One region of the Mesorhizobium sp. M0029 genome, then DNA from elsewhere that is predicted to be linked to it. Evidence: predicted binding sites of a transcription regulator. Region 1 holds the regulator's gene; each other region holds the start of a gene.

The links. Region 1 encodes LexA, which represses DNA repair genes until DNA is damaged. Its sites were predicted from a motif close to TGTTCNNNNTGTGTTCNG; they were not measured.
Region 2: a site for LexA is predicted at 1,103-1,120, ahead of NKJ76_RS26180 (ImuA family protein). Genes of this name have one in related genera too.
Region 3: a site for LexA is predicted at 1,201-1,218, ahead of NKJ76_RS11420 (DNA recombination protein RmuC). Genes of this name have one in related genera too.

The regions. Positions count from the first base shown of each region.
Region 1 covers NZ_JAMYVF010000002.1:64,993-67,257, reverse strand. Annotated here, with positions in the region: gene NKJ76_RS03450 (ComEC/Rec2 family competence protein) at 1-522, shown strand, start outside; gene lexA (transcriptional repressor LexA) at 516-1,298, opposite strand; gene NKJ76_RS03440 (GntR family transcriptional regulator) at 1,504-2,265, opposite strand, start outside.
Region 2 covers NZ_JAMYVF010000020.1:1,011-3,275, forward strand. Annotated here, with positions in the region: gene NKJ76_RS26165 (HpcH/HpaI aldolase/citrate lyase family protein) at 1-104, shown strand, start outside; gene NKJ76_RS26170 (DUF1737 domain-containing protein) at 144-350, shown strand; gene NKJ76_RS26175 (metallopeptidase family protein) at 492-914, opposite strand; gene NKJ76_RS26180 (ImuA family protein) at 1,143-2,195, shown strand; gene NKJ76_RS26185 (DUF6504 family protein) at 2,137-2,265, shown strand, end outside.
Region 3 covers NZ_JAMYVF010000005.1:206,849-209,113, forward strand. Annotated here, with positions in the region: gene fmt (methionyl-tRNA formyltransferase) at 1-611, opposite strand, end outside; gene def (peptide deformylase) at 617-1,147, opposite strand; gene NKJ76_RS11420 (DNA recombination protein RmuC) at 1,251-2,265, shown strand, end outside.

The DNA of each region.
Region 1 (2,265 bases):
GGCGAACTCGCCCTCAACCGCGAACGCTCCAACGAATTCACCACGGACAATTGGAAACGGGCGCTGCGGGCCGAAACCATTATCCCACCTGAGATTTTCGAGGCAACAGATACGCGGTTCGATCTCGATCCGCTCGATCTGCCGCCCGGCTCGCCCTTCTATTGCACCGGCGATCTCTGTATCGCCCGGCACCCTTCCGGAGCCATTGTAGCGCTTGCGAAAGACCGCAAGACGGCGCGGCCGGCCTGTGCCTTCGCGAGCCTGATCGTCATCGATGACGCCACCGCCTACAATCCGTGCCGCGACCCGCTGGTGCTGGTCGTGACGAAGAAACAGCTGGCCCGCGACGGCAGCGCCGCCGTCTTCTTCGATCCGCAATCGGCAGCTGCAGCGCCAACCATCCGCTTCGCCGTCGACAAGCCGTATCGCCCCTGGCACGAGCAACGCCGCTTCTCCCGCGAAGCGCGCGGCCTGCCGCCTTACAACCAGCGTGAAAAGTACAAACCCAAGCCGGCTCAGTAGCGCCGGATCAATCCGACAAGCTTGCCCTGCACCTTCACCCTGTCCGGTCCAAAAATGCGGGTCTCGTAGGCCGGGTTGGCGGCTTCCAGGGCGATCGAGGCGCCCTTGCGGCGGAAGCGTTTCAGGGTCGCTTCCTCATCGTCGACCAACGCCACCACGATCTCGCCGGGGCTGGCTGTGTCGGCATTGCGGATGATGACCGTGTCGCCATCGAAAATGCCGGCCTCGATCATCGAATCGCCCTTGACCTCGAGCGCGTAGTGTTCACCGCCCATGATCATGTCGGGCGGCACCGAGATCGAATGGGTCTGATGCTGGATGGCGTCGATCGGCACACCGGCAGCAATGCGTCCCATCACCGGGATCGACACCGCCGAAACGGCGTCGTCATTGCCGGCCGACATCGAACGCGACGGCGAGCCCGGCTTGATCTGGCGGCCGATACCGCCTTGGCCCATCGCGCCTTGTCCTTGGCCGCCTTGCCCTTGGCCGGTTTGACCAAGACTGCCCTGAATGACGCTCGGCGAAAACTTCCTCGCCGCATTGAGGCCTGGTGCGATCGAGTCGGGCAGCCGCAGCACTTCCAGCGCGCGCGCCCGGTTCGGCAGCCGGCGAATGAAACCGCGCTCCTCAAGCGCCGTGATCAGGCGGTGGATGCCGGACTTGGAGGCGAGGTCAAGCGCTTCCTTCATCTCATCGAAGGACGGCGGGATTCCGCTCTCCTTCAGGCGTTCATGGATGAACATCAGAAGCTCATGTTGTTTGCGCGTCAGCATCGCGGCCCCCAGGGGTTCTGAAACCAGAATCAGAAAAAACAAACCCAGAACAAACACTATCTGTTCCAGTTGTGTTCCGCAACCTTTTAAAGTTTAATGAATGTGTTGACGTTTTGTTCAGCGTGACGTTCGGCACCGCGAGCGGCGCTCGTAGTCGTTGGCCGGCAACGGGGTGAAACGAAGACAAAGTGCCCTGCGTCGTCGGCTACGATCGCCGCTTCCTTTTCGGACGGGGCTGCGCAGCATCCGCGCCGGGTTCACTCTGGGCATAGACCTGCAGCGTGTAGCCGATGTGAGCGGTCATCAGAGTTTTCGCACGTTCGACGTCGCGATCGAGGGCCGCTTCCATCAGGGCGGTATGGTGTTCGATCGCCACGGCGTCGCGCAGGGCCGCCACGGCCTTCCGGTGGCCATCCGTGCGGCCGGCGGCGGCGCGCAGCGTCGGGGCCAGACCCAGAAAGCGGTGATGGCGATGCAATTGGTCGGAAATCGTCGCATTGAAGCGCAGCAGCCAGCTGGATGTCGCGGCACTGAGCAGCGCCGCATGGAAGGCATCGTGTTTTTCGTACCACGCGTCGACCGCATCATCCGATGGATCGTCGAGAACAGACCCGCACCGTGAGAGACGATAGTGGGCGGCAACGACCGCGTCTTCCCACTCACGGTCGCCCTCCTCGATCGATTCCACCAGCAGGGGCAGTTCGACCACCAGCCGCGCACGCGCCAAATCCTCGAGCTCCGCCCGAGAGACGGGAGCGACCGCAAACCCGCGGTTGCTGATGGCGGTCACAAGCCGTTCCGCCTCCAGCCGCGACAGCGCCTCGCGCAACGGCGTCCAGCCGATGCCGTAGGTGTTGCGCAGCGTGCTCAGCTTCAACGGCGCGGCAGGCGCCAGCCGGGTCGCAAGAATATCGCGCCTGAGCAGGCGATAGGCCGCTTCCGTCTTCGAGGTCTGCTCGTCATCCAG
Region 2 (2,265 bases), on a different contig from region 1:
ATGCCGGCAAGGGCGTGATTGCTTTGAACGGCAGGATGGTCGAGCGGCTGCACCTGGCGCAGGCCGAGAAATTGCTGGCGAAGGCCGCCGCCATCGGCGCATGATCCGCCCCGAAAAGACGAACTCACGACAGGATCTGACCCATGAGACTTTACCGCTTTTTGTCCGCCCCCGACGATTCGACCTTCTGCCACAAGGTGACAGCGGCGCTGAACAAGGGCTGGCACCTGTACGGCTCGCCGACCTACGCCTACGACAAGAAGACCAAATCGATGCGCTGCGGCCAGTCGGTGGTGAAGGATATCGACGGCCAGGAATACGGGCCGGATACGAAGCTCAGCGACTGGTAGGGAAGGCGTCAACCTCCGCGTCTTCGTCATCCTAGGGCGAAGCAAGGAGCGAAGCGACGCGACGCAGACCCTAGGCATGGATCCCAGGGTCTTCGCGACAGAGCTTCGCTCCTGCTTCGCCCTGGGATGACAAAGGTGGGGCTATTCCGCCGCCTCTTCAAGCTTTTCCATATCGTCGTCCGACAGGCCGAAATGGTGACCGATCTCGTGGATCAGCACATGGGTGACGATGTCGCCCAGCGTCTCTTCGTTCTCGGCCCAATAGTCGAGGATGGCGCGGCGGTAGAGGGTGATGCGGTTCGGGCCCTCGCCGGTCTGCGGGTTCCAGCGCTCGGCGATGCCGCGGCCCTCGAACAGGCCAAGCAGGTCGAACGGCGTCTCCAGCGACAGATCGTCCATGATCTCGTCGGTCGGGAATTCGGCGATCATGATGACGATCTCGCCGGTCAGCTTGCGAAAATCGTCCGGCAGATGCGCGTACGCCTCCAGCGCCAGAAACTCCATTTCCTCGATCGAAGGCGAGAGTTCGTCGTGCCAGGTGCGGGTCTTGTAGATGCGGGCCATGCTTTGTCCTTTGTCCCGGCATATAGGCTTTCCCTCCGGACTCGGCAAATGGACGGGTACCTGGCCAATGACTGTTTCTTTGCGCCGAATGGCTGCGACCAAAGTCCAAGGTTGGCCTCGCCACCTTTGATCAAGGAATAAATTCCTTCTGACTCCGCTTGACTCTTCCGGCACCCTCTGGAATCTATAGGAACATAACAGGAACAATTGTGAGAGAAATTGACCGTCATGGCGACATCAGCCGTGGCGCGGGAGACTGTTTTTGCCCTGCGCCGCCAGATCGCGAAGATCGAGGGAACGCTGCCCGAGCGCCTGGCTGCGCCGGCCAGCGAGCGGCCTCGTGCGCGTGCTGAGGGCTGTCTCCACGCCGCGCCTGAACCCGATTCCGATGTCACCATCATCCGGCGCGGGCTTGCCGTGGCTTCGCCGGATGCTTTCCTGCCCACCGGCGTCGAACGCCTCGATGCGGCCCTCAGCGGCGGCCTGCCGAAAGCCGCCTTGAGCGAAATCCATGGCCTTGAGACCCGCAATGCCGGGGCCGTCGCCGGCTTTGTGCTGTCGCTGGTCAGCCTGATCCTCAAGGGCCAGCCCTTGCCCGTGCTGTGGATCGGCACATCGGAGATTTTTCGCGAGGCCGGCTTTCCCTATGCCAGGGGATTGCAGGGCATGTTCGGTATCGCACCGGAGCAATTGCTGTTTTCCGAGGCGCCGAAACTCACCGATGCGCTGTGGGTAGCCGAGGAGGCCGCGAAGATGACGGCGCTCGCCGCAATCATCCTCGAGATCCGTGGCAGCCCGCAGCGGCTCGACCTCACCGCGACGCGCCGGCTGCACGCGCGCGCCCAAAACGCCGGCCGGCCGGTGTTCCTGCTGCGCCAGGCCGGCGAAGCCGAGCCGACCGCCGCCCCGGTGCGCCTCATCGTGTCGGCTGCACCAGCGAGATCGCGCCGGACGATCGCCGGGCCGCTTGCCGGCTCGATCGGCCACCCTGCCTTCACCGTCAGCATCGGCAAGAGCCGCACCGCTCTGCCTGGACAATTCACACTGGAGTGGAACCCCGATGAACATGCATTCGAAGAAAGAAAGCCCCGCGAAAAACGGGCAGAGAATTCTGTCGCTGTGGTTCCCGCATCTGGCGGCAGAACGGATCCTGCGCCAGCGCCTGGGACGGTCGTGGCGTTCCCGGCCTTCGGATCATCTGCCGCCATCTCACCCACCGCTCGTGATCAGCCATCGCGACCGCAACGCCCAGCGCATATCGGCCCTCGACGAGCGGGCTGAGGCGCTGCATCTGAAGCCTGGCATGGGCATTGCCGATGCGCGCGCCATGCATCCCTCGATCGACATTGTC
Region 3 (2,265 bases), on a different contig from region 1:
GCGTAGGTCACCCCGTCAGCCGCCTGCAAAGTCGATGCCAGGGTATTTGTCTCCAATCGGGACAGCGCTTCCACCATCAGCGTGGCAGCAATATTCATCAAGCGGTCGTGCAGATCGCCGGCCGTCATATCGGGCTCTATGGCGCATTTTTCAACCAGTGCCACCGGACCGGTGTCCAGGCCCTCTTCCATGCGCATCACCATCATGCCGGTCTCGACGTCGCCGGCCATAATGGCGCGCTGGATGGGAGCTGCACCACGCCAACGCGGCAAAAGCGAGGCGTGGCCGTTGAGGCAGCCGAGGCGCGGAGCCTCCAGAATAGCCTTCGGCAACAGCAAACCATACGCGACGACGACCGCGACATCGGCACGCAACGCCTGGAAAGCAGCTTGCTCGGCCTCGCCCTTCAGCGACAGCGGCGTGCGCACTTCGATGCCCAGCCGCTCAGCCTCGCGCTGCACCGGCGACGGTGTCAGCTCCAGCCCGCGGCGGCCCGCGGCGCGCGGCGGCTGGGTGTAGACGGCTGCTATCTCGTGCCCGGCCTCGGCAATCGCGCGCAGCACCGGCACCGAAAACTCCGGCGTGCCCATGAAGATGACGCGAAGCGGCATCTTCCCTATCCCACCAGCTTGCCCGGCGCCTTGTCCTTGGCGAGCTTCTTGAACTTCTTGACCACCATGTCGCGCTTCAGCTTCGAGATGTGGTCGATGAACAGCACACCGTTGAGATGGTCGATCTCGTGCTGCAGGCAGGTCGCCATCAGGCCTTCGGCCTCGATCTCCTGCAGCTTGCCGTCGCGGTCGAGATATTTCACGCGCACCGAGGCGGGACGCTCGACCTCGGCGTAATAGTCCGGGATCGACAGGCAGCCTTCCTCGTAGACCGAGCGAGCGTCGGCGCTTTCGAGGATTTCGGGATTGATGAAGACATGCGGCGCCGGCGGCTCGTCTTCCTTGGCGAGGTCGATGACCAGCATGCGCAGCGGCTCGCCGATCTGGATTGCGGCCAAGCCGATGCCCGGCGCATCATACATCGTCGCCAGCATGTCGTCGGCCAGTTTGCGCAAAGGCGCGTCGACGCGTTCGACCGGTTTGGAAACCTGGCGCAGGATAGGATCGGGAAGGATGATGAGCGGCTTGATCGACATGGCGCCTCACCTAAAACGTCGCAGGAGAAGCGTCAACCGGTGCGAATCGGTCTCGTTCACGTTTTGATCTGTGCCAGGTCTGCGAATCGGCTATGCTGGCGGGATGAACGACCTGAGCACCATCCTTTCCGAACCCGTTGCCCGGCTTGGCGCCACGACGATCACGCTCGGCCATGCACTGGCCCTCGGCGCGCTGGTGTTTCTCGGCCTGTTCCTGGCGCTTGTCGTGGCGCTGTGGCGATCGGCCAAGGCGCGCACCATCGCCGCGGCGGAAGCCGCCGACCACGCCCGCGACGCCGAGGCGCGGATGGCCGGCATTTTGCAAAGCCAGGCCGAGATGCAGGGCCGCATGGGCGCCATCGCCGACGTGTTCGGCGCAAGGCAGGCCGAACTCAACCAGTCGATCGGCCAGCGCCTCGACGCCATGACCGGCAGGCTCGGTCAAACCATGACCGAACAGACCAAATCGACGCATGAGAGCCTCGCCAAACTGCAGGAACGGCTGGCGGTCATCGACACCGCGCAAGGCAACATCCAGTCGCTGGCCGGCCAGGTCGTGCAATTGCAGGCGATCCTGTCCAACAAGCAGACGCGCGGCGCCTTCGGCCAGTCGCGCATGGAGGCGATCGTCGCCGACGGCCTTCCGATCGGCGCCTACGAGTTCCAGGCAACGCTGTCAAACGGCAGCCGTCCCGACTGCCTGGTCAGGATGCCGAACGGTGCGCCGCAGCTTGCCATCGACGCCAAGTTTCCGCTGGAAGCCTGGAACGCCATCCGCGCCGCCGATGGCGCCGAACAACAGAAGATCGCGGCCCAGGCTTTCCGCCGCGACATCGAAATTCACGTCCGCGATATCTCGGAAAAATACCTGATCCAGGGCGAGACGCAGGACACCGCCTTCATGTTCGTGCCGTCGGAATCGGTGTTCGCCGAAATCCACGAGAATTTCGACGCCGTGGTCCAGAAGGCGCACCGGGCGCGTGTCATCATCGTCTCACCGTCGCTTTTGATGCTGTCGATCCAGGTCATCCAGGCCATCCTCAAGGACGCCCGCATGCGCGAACAGGCGCATCTGATCCAGGGCGAGGTGATCCGGCTGATGGAAGACGTCGCGCGCG